3 regions of the Agarivorans sediminis genome follow, and region 2 is predicted to be linked to each of the others. Evidence: predicted binding sites of a transcription regulator. Region 2 holds the regulator's gene; each other region holds the start of a gene.
The links. Region 2 encodes MetJ, which represses methionine synthesis genes. Its sites were predicted from a motif close to TAGACGTCTAGACGTCTA; they were not measured.

Region 1 (7,860 bases), 400 kb from region 2:
TGTTAGGGCAGTGGCAGGTAAGCATTTGGGCTATTAAGCCTGACGGTAGCACTATTGAAGCGGAAGGTTTAGCGAGTGGAAAAATGTTACAAAGTGATACCGCTACCATCGAATTAGACCAACTACACATGGCGGGACAGCCGCTTGAACTGCAAGCGAGCACCTCCATTAGTTATAGCGAGCAACAAGGCCATCAACTTAGAGTTAATGCTTCATCTTTAGATAATGAACAGCTGTATGCTGGTGAATATCAGGCGGGCATGAATCGATTTAGTTACTATCCTTTAAGTCAGGTTAAAAACAATAATATGCGTATGGAGTTACGTGTGGTTAGCCCACAGCTCTGGTTAGTGGAAACGTACGCCCAGCAAGGTAATGAAGAAAAGATGATTCAGTCTTACCGTTTCAGTAAAGCTGGGTAAGCGGCTGACTGAATAAATAAGGCTCATTAGAGCAATGGGCCTTAGCTTGTTTACTGTCGGTTTCACGTCTCTAGGCTGGTAAACTGCACCGGCCAAGTTTGCCGGCGGCCGGCTTGTTTGGCTTGGTATAAACCTAGATCGGCTCGCTGTATCCAATCATCTATGCTTTCATCATCTTTTATGCAAGATATACCAGCACTAAAGCTTATGCTGAGTTGCAGTGGTGCTTCACGCTGCGAGATCGCCTCAACCAGCTTTTCACTGGCTTGATAAGCCATATCAAAGTCTGCGTCGTGCAATAAAATCAGAAACTCTTCACCGCCATAACGAAAAACGCGGTCGTTACCCCGAGTGTTATTTTGCAAGAAATGGGAGAACCATACCAAGATTTGGTCGCCTGCATGATGCCCATGCTGATCATTGATGAGTTTAAAGTGGTCTAAGTCCAATAAAATGAGGGTGGCTTTAATACTACTACGTTTGTGTTGTTGTTTGGCTTTTTGCAGCTCGTCAAATAAGGCGCGGCGGTTGTAACAGCGGGTTAAGGAGTCTTTGAAGGCGAGTTCTTTAAGTTCGTTGTTTTGCTTCACTAATACTCTGGCTAAGCCCCAAGCAAAAATGTGTGAAGCCACTACGCCAAGGCTAAAACGGATCCCTTGATGGATCCCAAGATGTAAGGTGCCTAGGATAATGGCGACAAGGCTAACCAATAATACTAAGCGTTCAGCAACTTTTAGAGGCAGGTGAATAAAACAAGCCAAAATTAGCGCTGGTACAAAAAACTCCCCATGCATGCTGTCCTGAGTAAGGGCCAATAATACAGGAGGGATGGCTAACAACAAAAACCAAGCATCTGCCACTTTGTAGCCCTGAGAGTTTGGCTTGGTAAAAAGAAGAAATAAGGACACCAGAATAGCCAATGCACAAGGCAGAATACTCAATCCATACCAAAAAATGCCATCAACTAAGTGGTGAATTGAAAAATAGGCACTAGGAATGAAACCCGCTAAGTGCATCACTAAGCTCATTTTTCTTTCTGTAAATTCTGCTGGAGACCAGTCAGACACCATAGAGTTGAACCTTTGCCAAACAATCTAATTGATGAGGAGGACAGCTAGCCTTATGTTATTAAAAGTAAACTCATTTTGCCTGTCCCGTCAAATAATTAGTGATGATGGTTTTTTGCTCGCACCCGTCGTGTCCCTTCTAGATGTTCTAAGGCTTGGTGTAAAACCAATTGGATAAAGGCTTGCAGGGCCAAGCAAGTATGTCGGTTTTTAGTATATGCAGCATACATTGGCCTCCATAGTGGTCGTTCAAATGAGCGTAGTTGTACAAACTGTTGCCTTGCATAGTGCTCTACGGCCCAATAAGGCATAGCTGCTACCCCCATACCCGCTGCCACCATTTGCAATAACATGGCAGGGTTGTCGGCATGTTTCCATTGCTGAACTTGGATCTTGGCTGGCTGCAAAATATGCTGATATAAGTCGAGGCGTTGTAAGGCTATGGGGTAACTAATGATGGTTTCTGATTTTAGATCCAATGCCTGAATACTGGCTTGTTTACTGAAGTGATGTTTAGGTGGAAAAATGAGTACCATTTCATATTCAAACAAGGCTTTATAATGGATTTGCTCCTCTATCTTCACGCTAGATGTAAGCAGTAAATCAGTCTCTCCTTGCTGTAGTAAGGGCAGTCCGTTGTAGTCTTTATCTTGGCAAAAGTGACTACTTATTTCAGGCCATGCTTGCTGAAATTGTTGCAAGCTGGGTAATAACCATTGAAAACAAGCATGGCAATCTACGCTTATATTGAGTCGACTCTGTTGCTGATGAGGTTGCAATAATTGCTGTTCGGCTTTTTCTATTAGCGGTAAAACATGTTCCGCTAACTTGAGTAATTGACTACCTTGTTGGGTTAGCTGCAAGGGGTGCTGTTTTCTGACAACCAATGTCGCGCCAACCCGTTGTTCCAGGTCTTTTAGTTGATGAGACAAGGCTGAATCGGTAATGAATAATTTGGCTGCAGCGGATTTTAACGAAGGACCACCAGCCAGAGCTTGTATGCTACGTAGGTGTTTCAATTCGAGCATCGTTATTTACCCTTGGCATTTTGTTAAATGTGATATCAGAGCTTAGATAGCGAGCCATAGCTTGTATAGATGACGTGATGCTTGCTTATCTTAACTTGAATATATTTCACCTGAAATTAGTCACTGTGATGAACGCGCCCCTTTTTAGACCTATAAAGCAAGGGTTGTTGAAATATATTCATTTTGGTTTGCGTTTTTTTCAATTGTGTTACTACACCTTGCTAGCCACTATTGTTCTATATACATCTAGACGGCTAAAAGGATATTCAGATGAGTACAACACATATATTAGGCTACCCACGAATTGGCAAGCAGCGAGAGCTAAAATTTGCACTAGAAGCTTATTGGCGAGGCGAATCTTCGCAGCAGCAATTACTTGAAGTGGGGAGAACAATTCGTCAGAAAAATTGGCAAGTTCAGCAAGATAGCGGTCAAACATGGGTAACCGTGGGCGATTTTGCATGGTACGACCAAGTACTTAATACGTCGTTATTGTTGGGCAATATACCGGAGCGTCATCAAGTCGATAATCTTAACTTAGACAGTATGTTTGCTATCGCTCGTGGTCAGCAAAGCTGTGCTTGTAATCATGCCGCTTCTGACATGAGCAAATGGTTTAACACTAATTACCATTACATTGTGCCTGAATTTTCCGAGAGCAGCTGCTTTAGCCTACAGTGGCAGCAGTTGTTCGATGAGATTGAAGAAGCGCTAGCACTGGGGCATGCGGTTAAGCCGGTGATTCTTGGTCCGGTATCTTACCTATATTTGGGCAAAAATGACGACGCTGCGACAGCCGGTTTTCAACGTTTATCACTGTTACCGCAGCTATTAAAGGTTTATCGTGAAATCTTTCAGAAAATGGCTGCTTTAGGTGTTGAATGGGTTCAGCTAGACGAACCCGTATTGGGTTTAGAGTTAGAGCCACAGTGGCAAGAAGCGCTTTTAGATGCTTATCGTACCCGCATTAGTCCAACTAAGTTACTGTTAACCAGCTATTTTGCCGACGTACTCGATAATGCCGATGTCATTAAACAATTAGCGGTAGACGGCTTGCATCTTGACCTGAGTGCGGCACCAGAGCAACTACAGCAAGTGCTTACTTGGTTACCTGAAAAATGGGTGTTGTCGGCAGGGATAATTAATGGGCGCAATGTATGGCGTGCTAATTTGCCAGACTTAATTGAGCGCTATCGTTCACTAAAAGTACGTTTAGGCGAACGCTTATGGCTTGCTTCATCGTGTTCTTTACTGCATAGCCCGCTAGATTTAGACAATGAAGATGGTTTGGGTGATGCCAAGTATCGTCTTGCATTTGCGCAACAAAAGTTGACTGAACTACAGCTATTGGATGACGCTATTAGTGGTGATGCTGATGCTTTACGGTTATCTCGTCAATACAGCGCAGCCTTACAAACACTTAACAAAAAGACCAACTCAGCGCTTCAGCGACGCCTTGATCAGCTTAACCCCGAACAGCGCCAACGTAAATTGACCTTTATTAAACGTCAAGCAATTCAGCAGCAAAGTCTGCAGTTACCTCTGCTACCAACCACGACTATTGGTTCGTTTCCGCAAACTGATCAAATTCGCCGCCAGCGTCGCGAGTATAGAGTGGGTACTTTAAGTCAGGTTGATTACGATGCCGCGTTGGCCAAACATATTGCTGATGCGATTAAGCGCCAAGAAAAGCTTGGCCTTGATGTATTGGTGCATGGAGAAGCGGAACGAAACGACATGGTGGAGTACTTTGCAGAGTTGTTAGATGGCTTTATTGTTAGCCGTTTTGCTTGGGTGCAAAGTTATGGCTCTCGCTGTGTTAAGCCGGCGATTATAGTTGATGATATTGAGCGTTCTAAACCGCTCACTATTGAGTGGACTCACTATGCTCAATCTCTCACCACTAAGCCGGTGAAAGGTATGTTGACTGGGCCTGTGACTATTTTAACTTGGAGTTTTGCTCGAGAAGACCTCAGTCGTGCTGAGATTGCAGAACAAATAGCTTTAGCTTTAAATGATGAGGTCAATGAGTTACAACAAGCAGGCATCAAGGTGATTCAAATTGACGAGCCGGCCATTCGCGAGGGGATGCCGCTTAAACGTAGCCAGTGGGAAAGCTACCTAGATTGGGCTGTATCAGCATTTAAATTATCAGCCGCTAGCGCTAAACCTGAGACTCAAATTCACACACATATGTGTTATAGCGAGTTTAATGACATTATGCCTGCTGTAGCTGCACTGGATGCTGACGTGCTAACTATTGAAACCTCACGCTCTGCCATGAGCTTGTTACAAGCCTTTGAGCACTTTGCTTATCCTAACCAAATTGGGCCCGGAGTATATGATATTCACTCGCCTAATATTCCAAGTGTGGCTGAGATCAAAAACTTGATTGATAAAGCTGCACAGTGGATCCCTTTGCAACGCTTGTGGGTAAACCCTGATTGCGGCTTAAAAACACGAAATTGGCAAGAAACTGAAGCGGCGTTAGAAAACATGGTACTGGCTACTAAAGAACTGCGGGTTAATTGGCCTAAGGGCCTAGCATTATGATCACTTAGTGTCACTTGCTGAAGCTTATAGCCCCTATAACTTAGGGGTTATTTGGCCAATGACTCCGGAGAGTTTTGCGCCTACACTAAACACTATCTTGTCGTGTCGTGAGTTTCTATGCCAAAGGCAAAGTTCATTTCTGGTGATATCTTCCGCCACATTGTGGTGATGTCTTCCACCAATGCTATTGGTTTAACCGCTTTATTCTTAGTTGATCTAGCCGATCTGTTTTTTATTAGTTTGTTGGGTGAAGCAGAATTAGCCGCCGCGGTCGGTTACGCTGGCACGATTGCTTTCTTTACTACCTCTATTTCGATTGGCCTATCTATCGCTATGACTGCCTTGGTCTCCAAGGCGATAGGTCAACAAGATAAGGCTCGAGCCAAACAATTAGTCACTAACATTTTATTTACCGGCTTTTTGATCAGTGCGTCTTTTGCTGGTTTGGTGTGGTATTTCTCACCCGAATTGTTAAGCCTGATTGGCGCAAAAGCTAGAACCCATGAACTGGCGGTAGGCTATTTGCGTATATTATTACCGTCATTACCTGTGCTGGGGTTAGCTATGAGTGCGGGAGCAGCCTTGCGCTCGGTTGGGGATGCTAAGCGGGCTATGTGGTCTACTCTTGCAGGTGGCGGTGTTAACGCTATTCTCGACCCGATATTTATCTTTGCTTTGGGTCTGGGCCTACCAGGCGCGGCTATCGCGTCGGTAATTGCACGGTTTGTGGTGGCAGGCGTGGCATTGTCAGGGGTGGTCTATAAGCATCAATTATTTGCTAGGTTTAGTGTTACTAAACTATTGGAAGACTTACGCGCTATTTTAAAAGTGGCTGCCCCGGCCATGATGACCAATGTAGCTACACCTTTGGGTAATGCCTACGTTACCGCAGCAATTGCGGTTTTTGGCGATGCCTATGTGGCTGGTTGGGCGGTGGTGGGACGAATAATGCCAGTGGCTTTTGGCATGATTTTTTCTTTATCGGGGGCGATAGGTCCGATTGTGGGGCAAAATTTTGGTGCGCATAATTACTCAAGAGTACGAGAAGCACTCACCAAAGCCTTGTGGTTTAACGGAGGGTTTGTGATCGCCGTGTCTTTCATTTTATTGCTTAGTCAAAATCTCATTATTAAGGTCTTTGGTGTTGGCGGTGAAGCGGCCACTGTGATTGGTTTTTTCTGTACTTGGATAAGCTTTAGTTTTGTATTTAACGGCGCCATGTTTGTGGCAAACGCTGCTTTTAATAACCTAGGTTACCCTAGTACCTCTACCATGATTAATTTCGGCAAGGCCACCTTAGGCACCATCCCCTTTGTTTATTTAGGTGGGCAGTGGTTTGGTCCCTTGGGAGTTCTTGGCGGGCAAGCTGTGGGCACTATTGTATTTGGTTTATTAGCCTTGCGAATGGCCTATTACATATTGGACCGTGTAACCAACAAACATCAAATTCACATAGCTGATCAGGAGCAAACGTTAGAGCCGAATGTTCCACTTACACCATTTAGCTCTAGTCGTGCTTATATGTGTGCAGAGGCTGAGGTAGATGGTATGAGCGCAAAGCAGACCGACGTTATAGATAGCAAAAATTAAGCGGCTGACAGTGGCTGAACATTGAAGCGGTCACCCAGCATATTAAGTAGCTCAACCTGACCGCTAATTACCGCCACTATTATCTTACCTTGCCGATGTTCAGCACTAATTACCACTCTGCCTTGCTGGTTTTTAACTTGGTTTTTAAGTAGTAAAGCGCGCAAGTGGTAGGGGTTATCATCAGGATAATAGAGAATGGTAACGTCAGTTAAATTGACTGTTTGAGTATTCATGTCTATCCCTCGGCTTTGCTTGTCTCCCTATCCAAACGTTAGCACTACAGGAATAGATCACTGCATTTATTCGCTACGAGAGACTCGTATGCTGTAAACAATCGTTGACTTATCTTTTGGGCTCGCTAATCTGGCTGAAAATTAGCGAGGCGATTTATGACACATCCAACTCCGGCGAGCATGCTGTTTTTCGATTTAGACGATACTTTGGTTGACGATACGGTGGCTACTGAAGCGGCGGTTATTGCTTTGTTTAAGCATTACCAACCCGAGCAACTGTCAGATGCCTTAAGTCACTGGAAGCGCGCACTTAAATTATATTATCCAGCATTTTTGCAGGGTAAATTACCTGCTGCAGAAATGCGTCAAGCTAGAATTCGCGAAGCTCTCCAGCTTCCAACAATCAGCAGCGAACGGGCAGAACAAGCTTTTGAGTACTTCATGCAACAATACATCGCCGCTACCCAGCTTTATCCTGATACTTTAGTCTGTTTAGAAGAACTACTACAGCATGGCTGGCGCTTAGCCTTGGTGTCTAATGGGCCTGAAGATATGCAACAGCGCAAGGTTAAGGCTGCTGGCTTACAGCCTTATTTCGAGTTTGTATTGACTGCAGAAGTCGCTGGAGCTGCAAAACCTGATGCGGCTATTTTCGAGCAGGCTTTAGCGCGCGCCAAGCTAAATGCAAACGCTGGTTGTTATGTTGGCGATAACTTAACTAATGATGCCAAGGGGGCAGTAGCCGCAGGGCTAAGCAGTGTTTGGTTGCAACGTCAATCGACAATCAGCCATGAGTTTCAGCCTTTGGCTGGCGTAACCTGGAAAATTTCAAGTTTGGCTCAGTTAACCCAGTGCATAAGCTTAAGGTAATTGTTTTGTTTTTTGGTCTGAATGGTTTGGTGAAGGGGTAACATGGCGATTAGCGGTTTATGGAATTGGTTGGCTGACAGTTTACGTTTTTATCGAC
Region 2 (7,860 bases):
GCGCTGCTAGCCCGAAGGCTAGCTCGGTTCGTGCACTTGTTATTACTCCCACTCGAGAACTTGCCACTCAAGTGCTCATGAATGTACAAAACTACAGCCGTCATATGAATATTCAATCAGCGGCGGTGATGGGGGGGGTGAGGATAGAACCGCAAATAACACAGTTGCAAGCGGGTGTAGATATCTTGGTTGCCACCCCTGGCCGTTTGATTGATCTATACAAGCAGCAAGCGATTCGCTTCGATCAGCTTGAGATCTTGGTGTTAGATGAAGCCGACCGTATGCTGGACTTAGGGTTTATCGACGAGATGAGCTACCTCCAAAGTGTACTGCCTAGCAAACGTCAAACCTTGATGTTTTCAGCGACCTTTTCAAAACAGATCAAATCGCTGGCGAGCGGTATGCTCAATAATCCGCTGTTGATTGAAGTTGCCGCCGCAAACAGCACGGTTGATTCGGTTAAGCAGCGTCTCCATCCGGTAGACAAAGCGCGTAAAAGTGAGCTGCTGATTCACCTTATTAAGCGTAATAATTGGCCTCAAGTGTTGGTGTTTAGTCGTACTAAACTGGGTGCTGACAGTTTAGCCTCTCAGCTTGAAACGGCTGGCATTAGTGCCGCTTCTATCCATGCTAACCGAACCCAACATGCTCGTACATTAGCTTTAGAAGGGTTTAGAGACGGCAGTGTTGCAGTGTTAGTTGCTACTGATATTGCTTCTCGAGGTATAGATGTTAGTCAACTGTCTTGTGTGATTAACGTCGATCTGCCCTATGTAGCAGAAGACTATGTGCACCGAATTGGTCGTACTGGTCGAGCTGGCAGCTTTGGTTTAGCGGTTTCACTGTTTAGTGAGGATGAAACTAAACAGTTGAGAGCAATAGAGCGCTTAACGGGCCTGAAGTTCAAACATGACATTGTCCCTGGCTTTGCGCCCAAGCCCAAACCGAAGCAAGCCGTGAATATATCGGATGATGATGACGAATATGGCAATTTTGAGCCAGACCCAGAACCGCAAGGCCGAGCTAAAGGGCGAGGAAGTCGTCAGCCCAAGGTGGCTAATCGCAGTGGCAAAAAACGACCGCGCAATAAATGACAACAAGCAGATTAAAGAAAGCAGCCGTAGTCTTAAGACTAAATTCATTGGCATGCAGTTAAAGCAAAGCCGCTCTAACAGCGGCTTTTTCTAATCTTCTTTATTGAGTTCTGCTAGGGCGGCCTTTTCTAAGGCCGGATCTGGCTTATCTTTTTGTAAGTCGGCATCATCGGGCAGGGGCTGACCAGTATAGGCATGTAAAAAAGCTTCGCAAAGCAATTCGCTATTGGTGGCGTGACGCAAGTTATTAATTTGTCTGCGGGTACGTTCATCAGTCAATATCTTTAAAACCTTAAGAGGTATAGATACTGTGATTTTCTTAACTTGTTCGCTTTTTTTACCGTGTTCAGCGTAAGGGCTGATCCACTCACCGTTCCATTCTGTCGACATACTACAATACACACTAAACCAAAGAGACCCTATTGTAACGGGGGAAAAGCCACTTAGCAATCCAACAGCAAAGACATTTAGACGTCTAGAAGTGTTGACGTCTTTTTTGCTGGTGGTAAAGTGGCAGGATAAATTGAGGGAGTAAATCAGCAAATGTCTTTAAAAGATCTTCAAGCAGCCACCATAGCAGTGCGCAGCGGTATTGAAAGTGATAGCCAGCACGGCGCAGTAGTTCCGCCCATTTATTTGTCGAGCAACTACAGCTTTGCTGATTTTAACCAGAAACGCCAATTTGATTACAGCCGCTCAGGCAACCCTACACGCCACATTTTGGCCGAAGCCATTGCCAATTTAGAGCATGGCGCGGGCGCGGTCATTACCAATACCGGTATGTCGGCGATTAACTTGGTTACAGCCTTATTAGAGCCGGGTGATTTACTGATTGCTCCTCATGATTGCTACGGCGGCAGTTACCGCTTATTTGATAGTCTGGCTAAGAAAAGTGCTTTTGAAGTGGCTTTTGTAGATCAAAATGATTCGTCAGCACTGGCTGAGCTATTAACCAAAAAACCTAAAATTGTTTGGCTAGAAACGCCAAGTAATCCTTTATTGCGAATTGTTGATATTAAGACTATTGCCGAGCAAGCACATGCTGTGGGGGCCTTGGTGGTGGTAGATAACACCTTCTTATCGCCAGCCCTGCAAACCCCTATTTTGTTAGGCGCAGATATTGTGGTGCATTCGGCCACTAAATACATAAATGGCCACTCTGACGTGGTGGCCGGAATGGTCGTAGCGGCCACTGATGAGTTAGCCGAGCAGCTAGCTTGGTGGGCTAATTGTTTGGGCTTAACTGGCTCTGCCTTTGATTCCTATCTCACCTTGCGTGGCTTACGGACTCTCAAGGCCAGAATGAATGTCCATCAGGAAAATGCACAAGCCATTGTGGCGTGTTTGCAGCAGCAAAGCGCTGTGGGCAACATTTATTATCCTGGTTTACCTGAGCACCCGGGCCATGCGCTAGCGCAAAGCCAGCAGCGTGGTTTTGGTGCTATGTTGAGTTTTGAATTGGCTTTAGATGAGAGCCAAATGGTGAAATTTTTGAAAGCGTTGCAGCTGTTTTCCTTGGCCGAGTCGTTAGGTGGAGTAGAGAGTTTAATCGCCCACCCTGCGACCATGACACATGCCGCCATGTCGAGTGACGCCTTGGCAGAGGCAGGGATTTCTAATCAGCTATTACGCGTGTCGGTGGGTTTAGAAGACGCCCAAGATTTAGTTAATGACTTACAGCAGGCCTTTGCCAAACTTTAAGTTTGGCTAAAAGTTGTAGAGAGGTATTCAGTGTCAGTAAATAGGCATGTTCATAAATTTGGCGGTAGCAGTTTGGCCGATGCGGGTTGTTTTAAGCGCGTTGCCAATATTGTTGCTGAACATTCTCAGCCCCATGATCTTATTGTTGTGTCAGCAGCCGGTAAAACGACTAATCGTTTACTGAAGATCATTGAGCTAGCCAAGCAAGCAGATGATGCTACGGGCGAGGCTCTAAAAGGGCTTATTGAGTTTCAATCTAAGTTAGTTAATGAGTTATTAACTGAGCAAAAGGCCAAGCAAATTGTCAGCGCTTTAGATCGTGAGCATCATCAAATTGCCAGTGTATTAGAGGGCGAGCTCAGTACCTTTAATATTAACCAGCTGTTGTCTTTTGGCGAACGCTGGTCAGCCCGTTTGTTAGCAGCATTACTCAGCGAATTAGACTGCCAAGCCGAATGGTTAGATTCTCGAGAATTTTTTAAAGCGGAATTATCAGCTCAGCCTCAAGTTGATGTTGAACAAAGTGCGCCATTATTAGCACAGTGCTTAGCGGCTAAATCGGCTTGTAGAATAGTCGTTACCGGCTTCATTTGTAGCGATAGCCAAGGGCGTACTGTAACCTTAGGGCGCAATGGCAGTGATTATTCGGCTACTGAACTCGCCGCTTTGGCTGATGCCATCTCTACCACTATTTGGAGTGATGTGGCCGGTATTTACAGCGCTGACCCGCGCCTAGTAAAGGATGCGCAGCTGTTAGAACAGTTGGCTTTGAATGAAGCCTCTGAACTGTCTCGCATTGGTAGCTCGGTGTTACATGCGCGAACGTTAGAGCCCTTGGCTCGTTCTAGACAAAAAGTGAATCTGCGCTGTAGCTATGCTCCGAAAGATGGGCAAACCCTTATCTATCGCAAAGGTATAAAAAGTAACGCGGCTAAAATTGTCACCTCAGTAGACGATATCGTGTTACTTGAGCTGACTTTTAAGCAAGATTTTAGTCGCCATGCTACTGGTTTATTAGCAGAGCTAGCAAAGAATCATTTGGCTCCAGCTACTCGCCACAAGCATAGTGAAACGGGCTCTTTACGCATGGCCTATACCCGTGAGTTAGTGGATGAAGCCTTAACACGCATTGATCACTTGGCTGCCCAGTTTCAGGTGCAGCGAGTAGAGCGCAGCGAAGGCTATTGTTTGGTGGCATTGGTTGGCGCAGGTGTCTGTGATAACCCGCAGCAGTGTTACCAATTTTTTCAGCAGTTAGCTGAGCAGCCTCTCGAGTTTATTCATTCGAGTGCCGATAAGTTGAGCTTGTGTGCGGTAGTTCGAAAAATCACTTTAGAGCCCTTGCTTAAAGAGTTGCACACCAACTTGTTTAAACAAAAACGTAAGCTAGGTTTAGTGGTATTTGGTAAAGGCAACATAGGTAGCCAATGGCTAAGTTTGTTTGCTGAGCAAAAAGCAGAATTAGAGCAGCGCTACCCATTAAGTTTGAGTCTAGCCGGCGTGTTTTCTAGCCAACGTGGTCAATTAGATTTTACAGGCTTAGATGCCAAGCAAGCCTTGACGGGCGAACCAAACCTTACACTGATTTGGCCTGATCTGTTCGATAAGCTTAGCCGCCACCCTTATGATGAACTGGTCGTTTTAGATATTACTGCCAGTGAATCGGTAAGCGCATATTATAGCGAGTTTGCGCGCCGAGGTTTTCATGTGATTACCGCCAATAAACATGCGGGCGCCAGTGAACAAGCAAATTACACAGCCCTTAAAACCAGCTTTGCTGATCACGGTTCACATTGGTTGAGCAATGCCACGGTTGGCGCTGGTTTACCGGTGCAATCTAGTATTCAGCACTTGCGCCAAGCGGGTGATCAGATTCTGGCTATATCGGGGATATTTTCTGGCACCTTGAGCTGGTTGTTCCAACAGTATGATGGCTCAGTGGCCTTTTCTGAGTTGTTGGCGGATGCGCTTAACCAAGGCCTAACAGAACCCGACCCGCGAGAAGATTTATCCGGGAACGACGTGCAACGTAAGCTGCTCATTTTGGCTCGTGAAGCAGGTTTTTCATTAGAGCTTGATGATATTCAACTACAGTCTTTGGTGCCTGAACGTTTAGCGGGCTTAGCGCTTGAAGATTTTCTTGATGCGATGGTGGAGTTAGATGAGCCTATGCTGCAAGCCTACAATGATGCTAAACGACAAGGCAAGGTGATTCGTTTTCTGGCTAAGATAAACCCTCAAGGGCAGGCTGAGGTAGGCTTAGCAAGCATTGATGAGCGACATCCGTTTGCCAACTTAAAGCCTTGTGACAATATCTTTGCCATAGAGAGCCAGTGGTACAAGAAAAACCCCTTGGTCATTCAAGGCCCTGGCGCTGGCAGAGAAGTGACCGCCGGAGCACTGCAAGCAGATTTAGTGAGTTTGTGTAGCGCACTAAGTTAAACAGCGGAATATTTAAAACAAAAAAAAGCCTCCATAAAGGAGGCAAAATAAGGGTACAAAAGGGTGTTTAACAAACGTTTGAAGGATAACCTTCGTTCTAGTATTAAAGGCTCTAGACAACCTATCTCAAGAGGGCGGTAATGACACCGCCTTCTTAATGTTACTACTCACACTTGCTTATCATCATCGTTCCGCCAGTTAAGGCATCATTGATTTCAAAGCTGTAAACATAATCACCGGCTTCAGGAATCACAAGACTTGATTCAGTGCCCTCACCGGCGGCAATTGACATTGCTTGCTCTGTTGCGATAACTGCTACGCCTGTAGCCGTTGCAAATTCTGAGCTCCAATCAGCGGCAGCGAACTTGAAACCAAATGATGTGGTCGCAGATTCAGTGACGACGACTTGGTAAATGTTGTCACCTTTGTAGCTAAATTTGTGACTATCTGGTGTCGCACCAAAGCCATCACCACCATTATAGTTACCGCGGATCCACATCTCTTTATCAAGAGGGCCATTGCCAGCAACGTCAGGTGCGCTGCAGTCAGCTAAAGGACCAGTGCCGATCAAGCTTCCACCATTGCCTTGTTGCGGGCCTTCAGCAGTTGCCGACAGTACTTCAAGGAATAGTGATTCAAAACCCTCGATGTCGATGCTGTAACCACCCGATGCGATATCGATGGTTTCGTTGGTCAGCATATTACGCAGTTGACCATCACTACCAATATCTTCACCGGTGACATCAATAGTAAAGCTGTTAGTACTGGTGTTGTTTAGAAATAGTATGGTGTTGTCTTCATATTGCTTGTGGTCGAAGAACACACTGGCGGCGTCATCATGACTAATAGCGATGCGCTCACCTTTATACAGTGCAGGGTTAGCAGCACGCAGAGTCATCAGAGCGCTGATGTAGTCCCGTAAATCGGCTTGACTGGCGTCAGCGTTAAATACTGCACCGCCTTGCTCGCTGGCTAAACCTTCCACTTTACCACTGTTACGGGCAACGTGATCGTCACAGAGACCTTGGTCAGCACAAGTTGTGTTACCTACTTGGTCTGCAAATCCGGGGACTTCGTCGCCAATTTCTTCACCGTAATACATGGTAATGGGACCAGAATAAGCACTTAAGAAAGCATAAGCTGCTTTATGGCGAGCCCAGTATTCTTGTTGGTTTGGTTGAGCAATGTCGCCACGCTGTAATAAATCACCAAAACGAACTAAGTCATGGTTACCAATAAAACCATTGGGTACGGCGTGGTCTGGGTTGGCTATTTGAGCGTTGAACGCAGCATTTAAATTGGTTGCGTCGCGACCTCCACTGCCATTTTCTTCTACGGCATAGGTTTGAGTAATGCTATAACGCATTGGAAAATCAAAGGCCGAACATACGCCTGGTGCTGCTTCTGGGCCGTAACCTTCATCACGAATCTGACTACCGCCACCATCCCAAATCTCAGCAACCATGTAAGCGAGAGGGTTAACGCTTTCGCCATTCATGGTGTAAGTGGTTGCTTTTGAGGCATCTTCTACCGATTTACGAATTTCTCCCCATGCGCCAACCGGAACTTGGTAAGCTTGGTCTAAACGCCAGCCATCAATACCTAGTTCAGTGACCCAATAGCTAGCCACTTCTTTGTAGAACTCTAAGGTGTCGTTATCGGTACCCGGGTAACTTACTGGGTTGTCACTACCAGAAGGTGTTAGGCCGTTAGGAGACGGAGTAACACTGCCTTTATGGTGACCAAATACGCCATCAAAAATAACGTACATACCTTTTGCATGTGCTTTATCAACTAATTCTTTAGCTTGCGCTTTGGTACCAAAATTAGGGTCGATTTCAAAGTAGTTACGAGTAAAGTAGCCTGTTGCATCAAGCTTAGAGCTACCCTCTGAGTCAAAAATTGGGGTCATCCAAATCGCATTCATACCTAGGCTTTGAATGTAATCTAATGAGTCAATGATACCTTGAAGATCACCCTTGTGGTGGCTAGTGCCGTAACCATCGTTATAGTCATGGTTAGAGTCACCATCGATGAACGCTTCGGTCATTACTTGGTAAATACGCAGTTCTTTCGCTTTTTCATAAATAGCTGCATCACACGCATAAGCTTGGTATTCGTAATCTGATGGAGGTGTTGTGCCACCACCATCACCACCACCACCACAGGCACTTAACCCAAATACAACTGCCATTGAGATAGCACTTTTAGACCAATTCATAACTCTTCCTTGCTAGGTACATCTTATATAGCTTGAGTAAATCACAGCGTAGGCCATCTAGATACTTGGTATCGTTTTCAAGTTGATGAAAAATTGACCCAGCTCGCATCTTTGGTTTTATTGAGATCTTTCACAAGATATGAAATCCTTTTCATGTCTTGTTTGTAAATGGACTGTATTTGTTGTAGGGGCAATGCGGTTGGATTAAGGATCTTAAATTTGGCTTTTTCTTCGCTCAAGGTATTATGCTCTAGGGAATAAAGAGGAGAAGTAATGAGCGGTGTAAGAGCGCAGCAAAAAGAAAAGACCCGTAGAGCGATTATTGACGCTGCATTTAGTCAATTGAGTGCTGAGCGCAGTTTATCCAGTTTAAGTTTGCGAGAAGTCGCCCGTGAAGCGGGT
Region 3 (7,860 bases), 1.3 Mb from region 2:
TTCGCTATTGCCTGCTCACCATATAAAACAAGGGTTTAAATGTGAGTTAGTAAGATTAAGGTTTTGGGGTCAATATAAAGCGTTTATCACTACTAACAACGAAACCATGGCGTAAGTAATTTTTACCTAATATCATGCTGTAGCTGAAGTTTTCGCGGTTTTGCAAATTAACCTTTACTATTTCTGTTACCTCACCTAGCTTAACGGTCATTAAGACGACGGGGCGCGAATTAGCCTTTTCGCCAACTCGTGCTTTAATCACCATCTCATCGACCACTTCACGCGTGAATTGCTGCTTTAATCCTTCTGCGTTGCTGTAGGTGAATGTCACCATGGTGTTACCGTCTTGCTCGAAATATTGAAGGTTTTCGGCATGCATAGAGCTGACATCCGCACCAGTATCTAGTTTTACTGAAATGGCTAAATCTTCAACCTTAGCTTGTTCTACATAGCCAGCCTTTACGATATTCCGTTTGCTTAAAATGTGGCTAGTGCGGGTATTGATGAGTATTGAACCGGTAACAAATTTTTCGCCAATAGCTAGCATTTCAGGATCATCACTAGAAGCCTGCTCTAAGGCTATTTCAGTTTGGTGGTATTCTCCCGCATATTTAATCATCGGGCTGATCACTGGGCGGGTTACCTCGCCCACCACTATGTTTCGTTCAATGGCTTGCTCAAATAAGTAAACTTTACCTTGGCTATCTGTCGCCGAAAATGCGGCCAAAGTCTGTTTACTACTGCTTCTTTCAAGTGTTTTTAACGTTTTTACCCGCAGTAAAGAAGTGTTAACGGAAAAAGAAGGTTCAGCCGGTAGTTCCACATCATTGATTAATAGTGTTTCTTCAGGGGTTATCATTAACGGCGCTTGTTTCACCACATCCATGGCTGATTTTAAAGGCTGGTCTGTTAAGTACTCGGCGCTTAAATCAATAAGGAAATATTGGTTTAAGGCTTCTTTGCCTAAGCGTAATTGAGTACTACGCTGAGAACGATCTCGTAATACCACCTCTAGGTGTTTCAGTTCTTGGCCAAAACTAATAGGTATATTCACTAATGGGTGATGGTGTTCGCCAATTTTAAGCATGCGTAGTAGCGGTAAGCTATACATTTTGGTTTTTTGATTCTTACCTTCAGCTTCAAAGCTCACATGTTGCTTTTTATCATCTATTTTAATATTGCTCGCATGTAGGCTAGTTCGGCGATTTTTTAAGGACACGCTCACCGCCAATGGCAATTCATCTAAATAGGCTGTTTCTTTAGTGCCAATTATTCTGGCTAAGGGTTCTTGCTGTAAGTAATCGTAACTGGAATCTACCCACGCTTGCTCGCGTAGAAAGGTTTTACCGATCAAAATAGGATAAGAAAAGGCGCTACGGTCGGTCAGGTTAACAGCTGTGTTTACCGTTATGTCACCAGCAGACAATGCTAGTTCTACCACTGGGCGGTAAAGGATGCCGTGATCCCCTCGACCTTGAATTCCACTTAATCGCGCTAAAGGTCGTTCAAGCGGGATAAGCTCTCCAGTACGGGGGTGAACTAAGTCAAACTTTACGGTGGCTTTGATGTTCCGCTCGGGAGTGTCGAAACTGCTTAACCACCATTCGCTTGCAGGGTCGCCAAAAGTGTTGGCTATCGCTTCTAGTAACTCTTCACCTTGCAACTGGGAAAACGTTGGATGTTCGCTGTGAATGCTAATGTTAATGGCATGAATTGATGTGGTGTCTGCTCCGGTATCGATTTTAGCGGGCACGCCAACACCTTGTAGTTGTTCTACGCCTGAATAATAAATATTTTCAATTCGGCCCATGACTAATTTACTGTCTAAGTGGTAATAGGCACCGTTTACATAGAAGGGGCTTTGCTGAAGAGATGTTGCCAAAACAGGAGTTTGGATTGCCAACAGTGAAAATAGTATACACACAGAGCGAGAAATAAAATTCATCTTTAACCTTCAATTTAGACACGTACCCATTTGTTATAGCACTAAAATGTTGGCTATATCGAGCCAAGCGACTAATAAAGTTAACTATTAGCGAAAGAATAGCGCTTGATAAGAAGTGTAACCTTAATACTTTTGACAATCTGCTGATTTTGTCTCTGTCATAGATGGCTTATCGCCCTTGCTTACAGGCCAGTAATGTTGAACTTAGTTTTCAAAAAGATAGATATACTCTCAGTTAAACTGAGACTTAGGTAATGTCGTTACACCTGTTTAGTCACAATATGATGATTCTCTTAACTGTTTTAAATATTGCCGATTGATCCAGCAAATTAAGCATTGGTATAGTCGGACTAATGGATAGTTTTTTAGCTAGATATGTTAGTGCTCAAGCGAGATGTATGGGAGAGCTATACTTCTGCTGTGCTTGTATTGGGCGAGTAGTAAATAGACCATGGAATGATCGGTCTTTGGGACAAATACGATGGATGTTGAACAATTAGATACATTGGCCTGTCAGTTTATTCAGCAAGGAGCCAGCTTAGAAGAGCAGGCTTTTGCTGAGTACATAAAAGAACAAACTGGCGAGATTGTGCCAGCAGAGCAGCTCAATCAAGTTATTTGCAGTACTCAACAGCGCTTGGCAAAAATGTATGGGCAGCAACATGCTATTGCTGAATTACCAAATGGTTTTGCTGAGTCTCTCAACCAATGGTTCGTGCAATTAAATCAATCCACTGAAGCTAGAGTGGAACGTTTAACCAAAGAGAAACAAGAACTATGGGAAGAGGGGCGTTTGTCGCTGATCCACGATCATCAACATGCTCTTGCCGAGTCAGAGGCGCGTCACCATACGCTGCAAACGGAGTTAGTCGAACTTCAACAGCAATTGGATACCTCAACAGCTAACAATAGTGAACAACTCAAGCGATTAGATGAATCTAATCAACACTCAGTAGAGTTGCTGAATCAGCTTGAAACTGTTCGTATAGACCTTGAGCAAGCAAATGTAAATTCACAACAGCAACACCTTCAGCAGCAACAAATTGAAGCCGCTAATGCAGAGCTAATACAACAATTACAAGTTGCAGAGCAGGAGCTAGCTCAATATAAAGAGAGTGATGCGCTTGCAACGACAAGGCAATCTGAAACAGAACTTGCTTTACGCAAGCAGCTTGGTGAAATGAGTGAAGCCTTAGATCAAGAATTAGCCCATACTAAACAGTTGACCGAAGAACACTGTGATATTAGTGGCCGAGTGACCGAACTGGTTAAAGCTAATCAGTTTTTAGAGCAAGAAAATAAGCAATTACAAGAGGGAGACTCTGGTTTAACTCTCGAGCTAGCAGAGCTTAAGCAGAAAAATCAAGAGTTAGACCAGCAAGTGAAGCAAGCTAATGCCAATAACCAGCAATTGCATGAAAAATCAGAGCAGTTAAGCAAGTTAAATCAACAGTTGAGTGTGAGTTCTGAGCAGCAAACCCTAGAGGCAAGTCAGCAAACAGAAGAGTTAAGCCTACAATACCAGCAGTTGAAGCAAGAGAATACCCAACAAAAAGAGCAGCTTGAACAATTTGAGCAACAGCTTACCCAGTTAAATACTGAGTTGGAAAATTCAGTCATTGACCAAGCGGATAAAGACGCAATATTGGACCGAGAGGTAGCACTAAGGGAGCAAGTAAGTACTTTAGAGCAACGATGCCTTAGTGATGCACAGAGCATTGAAGCCTTATATCAACAGCAGCAAGAACTAACCGACAGCATTGCCGATTTAACCGGGAATAATCAGGCCTTAGAAACCTTAAATAACGGTGTTGAAGCCCAATTAGAACAAGTGCTACCAGAATTAGAGCAATACCAACAACGAGAAATTCAATTAGAAAGTAGGATTGAAAAAATCGAGTCTAATTACTTAGAGGCAACCGCTGAATTGACTCAGGCTCGTAGTCAGTTAGCCGCAGCAAACTCGCAATTACAATTGAATCATAGCTTGTCTGATGTTGACGGAAGATTATTAGATAAAGAACACCAAATTAATCAAATACAACAGCAACTAAAATCTTTAGAAATAAGCTTACGTAAAGAGCAAGATGGGCATATTTTGACTAAATTGGCGCTAAGTAAGCTTGACGAAGAGTTTCTTGATAGCAAGATCGATAATGGTTCATTGAAAGCTAGCCTTGATGAGCTCTCAGATAAGCTTAAGGCAAGTGAAACCTTTAATCGTCAGTTACAAAGACAAGTCAATGAAGCCAACCAGGATATTAGTAGTTTAAGCTTCGCAAATACCAAGTTGAGTAATCAATTGAGCAATGTAGAGTCACTAAAAGATAAAGATTTAGCGTAGTGCTGATTGCCCAGTAAAACTGCAGTGACGCTCTCTTTGTTGAGAGCGTTTTTTGGGACTGCAAATAAGTATCATCGACCTTTCTTTGTTCTCATTAGTTTCCAGATTCGCTTTGTGGCGGATTATCTCTCTAATAAAATACCTGTTTTATTAATAGTGTTACCTAGCTTAAGCAATCAGAGTGTTTCGCTTATTGGTGGAGCGAGTATCTGCAAATATGTTATTCGGACTCTCAACTTGCAGCAAGCATGGAATACTCAGGGGAGTAATGAGAGGAAGTGCCTTAGCTCTTAAGCGTAGAGGAGGGTTTTGAGAATGGGTGAAACAATAAAAAAGCCCATAATCATTGATTATAGGCTTTTAGCTACTCATGCAAAAATGGTTTAAAGGCCAGCTTCACTTTTTAATAGCTCGGCTTTATCTGTTTGCTCCCAAGGAAACTCTTCGCGACCGAAGTGACCATAGGCAGCAGTTGCTTGGTAGATTGGGCGCTCTAAATCTAACATCTTCAGAATACCGTACGGGCGTAAATCGAAGTGTTTGCGTACCAATGCAATCAGTTTTTCTTCGCTGAGTTTACCCGTGCCAAAGGTTTCGATACTGATAGATGTTGGCTCGGCTACGCCAATAGCGTAAGACACTTGAATCTCACAACGTTCAGCTAAACCGGCTGCTACTATGTTTTTGGCAACGTAGCGTCCCGCGTATGCAGCACTGCGATCGACTTTTGATGGATCTTTACCAGAGAAGGCTCCGCCGCCATGACGAGCCATGCCGCCGTAGGTGTCTACGATAATTTTACGACCGGTTAAACCACAGTCACCCATTGGCCCACCAATAACAAAACGACCGGTAGGATTAATGTGGAACTGAGTATTTTTATTTAGCCATTGCTCAGGCAGCACCGGCTTGATGATTTCTTCCATGACTGCTTCACGTAAATCAGCGGTTGAAATACTGTCACAGTGTTGAGTCGATAATACTACTGCGTCTACACCGGTAATAATGCCGTTTTCGTAAGCGAAGGTAACTTGTGACTTAGCATCCGGGCGTAACCAATCTAAAGTACCATTTTTACGTACTTCGGCTTGGCGTTTAACCAATAAGTGAGAGTAAGTAATAGGCGCTGGCATTAATACATCGGTTTCGTTGGTTGCGTAACCAAACATTAAACCTTGGTCGCCTGCACCTTGTTCCTCTGGGCGAGAGCGGTCTACGCCTTGGTTAATGTCGGGGCTTTGCTTACCCACAACATTAAGCACTGCACAAGAGTCGGCATCAAAACCCATATCAGAATGGGTGTAACCAATTTCACGAACTGTTGAGCGAGTGATTTCTTCAATATCAACCCAAGCAGAAGTGGTGATTTCACCGCCAACCATAACCATGCCGGTTTTTACGTAGGTTTCACAGGCTACACGTGCCTTAGAGTCTTGCTTTAAAATTGCATCAAGTACTGCATCAGAAATTTGATCAGCAATTTTGTCTGGATGCCCTTCAGAAACTGATTCTGAAGTAAATAAATGAGTAGCCATGCTTAAATCTCGTAAAATGAATTTTATACGTATGGATGTTTTACCATCTGGACGTCTATTCTAATTTAGGCAAACTACTTTTACTAGGTCTTATTAATGAAAATAATTCACCTTCAGTAATTAGTTGTGTTGATGACTCGCTGGTTCAAGGGTTTTGTTTTCTTCTTTGGCGATAACAGGGCTATTAATCAAACGTATTTGAGCATTAAGGAGCTGTTGTTCGATCAGGCTTGGAGAGCGAAAAATGTACTTCGCAATGGCGCTAGCGCAAAGGCATGCCACCATGGCTGGCAGCACTATTTCCAGCTGCATAGTTTGTTCGCTTATTAGTAAAAAGGCTGCCCAAGGGGTTCGAAAAACAGCCCCAAACATCGCCCCCATACCGACAATGACTAACATCAAATTAGGGGAGTTAGGGATCACTTCCCCAACGATACTGCCTACTATACCCCCTATAACCAGCATGGGACCAAGGCTTCCACCGGGTAAGGCAAAAGCGAGTGCGACGGTGGTTAGAACGATTCGAGCGAGCAACCACAAAGATTGCTGCTCAAGATCTAACTCCCAATAGAGTAGGCCATTAGGAGTAATTGGGTCTAAACCTAACCATTGCGGGTTTAGCATGCCGGCAAACGCGGTAACCGTGGCGGCTATCGTTATGGCATAGCTACGTTTGAGTTTAGGCATTGAACGAATCGCGTGTACTAGTAAGGTGGCAAATAAACCACATAACAGCCCTAGCAAGGCAAATAGCGGCAATGATTCAAATGCTAATTGCTGTGGTGGAAGCGCTATACTCAATACGCTTCCGCCGTGTAACTGGGATATTGCGCTGGCGGTATATGCGACCAGGGCAATCGTCATAATTGACCGCCAGTTAAAGCGCCGCATGATTAACTCATAAGCGATAACGGTGCCTGCTAATGGTGCACTAAATAACGCGGCGACAGCTGCTGCGGTGCCACACGCTACGCTTAATCTTACTTGTCCTGGGGTTAGACGGGCTGCATGTGAAAGATTACTCGCTACAACAGCGGTCAGATAACAAGCGGGTCCAACAACACCAACGGCATACCCTCCCCAAGTGAGTATTAAACCGACGGCAAATTGATAAAGCAAATTCCCCCAAAAGAGCCTTCCTTCATCAAAATGATAAGCTTTTACCACAAAAATTAAGCCGACTTGTTTGTAGGGGCTGAGTATCGCTTCAAACACTAAAATGCTCACAGCCGCCACAATGGGGAACATAAAGGGACTGATTTGTATGTTGAGTAGGTGATTGATATCGAGGTGAGCAAGGTCACTAAATAATAAGGTCAGCGCACTAGAGAAGAGTCCAATCAATAGGTAGACAAATAAACTACGACTACGGAAAGAAAAATCTAAGGTCATTTATTTGCTTTCCTTTATTAATACCTATCCTGTATCAGTACTTTATCATGAACAAAGCAATAAAAAATATGCGCTAAAATTGGCACTAACAACAATTTTTATAATAAATAGACAGATTCTTTTTAGATAAATATTGAGTAAGCTCGTTGACTTTGTGACAATACGCGCCTCTCGATACCCTAAAGCCTAAAATTTCAGGAGCAATTCATGTCTTCTCGTCGTCAATACGCCAACGCGATCCGTGCTTTAAGCATGGATGCAGTTCAGCAAGCTAACTCTGGTCACCCCGGTGCCCCAATGGGTATGGCGGATATCGCTGAAGTACTATGGCGTGACTTTTTGAAACACAACCCTACTGATCCAACTTGGGCTGACCGCGACCGCTTTATTTTGTCGAATGGTCACGGTTCAATGTTGTTGTACTCCTTGTTGCATCTTTCAGGGTATCAGTTACCAATTGAAGAATTGAAAAATTTCCGCCAGCTGCATTCTAAAACGCCTGGTCACCCAGAATATGGTTATGCCCCTGGTGTAGAAACCACTACAGGCCCATTAGGTCAAGGTGTCACTAATGCAGTGGGTATGGCTTTAGCTGAGAAAATCTTGGCTGCGCAGTTTAACCGTGAAGGTTTCCCTGTTGTTGA

Region 1: the regulator MetJ is predicted to act here: its motif matches at 2,757-2,774, upstream of metE (5-methyltetrahydropteroyltriglutamate--homocysteine S-methyltransferase).
Region 3: the regulator MetJ is predicted to act here: its motif matches at 5,865-5,882, upstream of metK (methionine adenosyltransferase).

Annotation. Positions count from the first base shown of each region.
Region 1 covers NZ_CP096670.1:3,654,862-3,662,721, reverse strand. Annotated here, with positions in the region: gene M0C34_RS16650 (YMGG-like glycine zipper-containing protein) at 1-422, shown strand, start outside; gene M0C34_RS16645 (GGDEF domain-containing protein) at 485-1,492, opposite strand; gene M0C34_RS16640 (LysR substrate-binding domain-containing protein) at 1,588-2,517, opposite strand; gene metE (5-methyltetrahydropteroyltriglutamate--homocysteine S-methyltransferase) at 2,788-5,070, shown strand; gene M0C34_RS16630 (MATE family efflux transporter) at 5,188-6,660, shown strand; gene M0C34_RS16625 (DUF2375 family protein) at 6,657-6,893, opposite strand; gene M0C34_RS16620 (HAD family hydrolase) at 7,050-7,763, shown strand; gene M0C34_RS16615 (YciC family protein) at 7,806-7,860, shown strand, end outside.
Region 2 covers NZ_CP096670.1:4,055,790-4,063,649, reverse strand. Annotated here, with positions in the region: gene M0C34_RS18580 (DEAD/DEAH box helicase) at 1-1,094, shown strand, start outside; gene metJ (met regulon transcriptional regulator MetJ) at 1,185-1,484, opposite strand; gene metB (cystathionine gamma-synthase) at 1,638-2,795, shown strand; gene M0C34_RS18565 (bifunctional aspartate kinase/homoserine dehydrogenase II) at 2,826-5,237, shown strand; gene M0C34_RS18560 (alpha-amylase family glycosyl hydrolase) at 5,401-7,458, opposite strand; gene fabR (HTH-type transcriptional repressor FabR) at 7,732-7,860, shown strand, end outside.
Region 3 covers NZ_CP096670.1:698,188-706,047, forward strand. Annotated here, with positions in the region: gene M0C34_RS03260 (putative ATP-dependent zinc protease) at 56-1,945, opposite strand; gene M0C34_RS03265 (coiled-coil domain-containing protein) at 2,427-4,289, shown strand; gene metK (methionine adenosyltransferase) at 4,673-5,824, opposite strand; gene M0C34_RS03275 (chloride channel protein) at 5,945-7,216, opposite strand; gene tkt (transketolase) at 7,424-7,860, shown strand, end outside.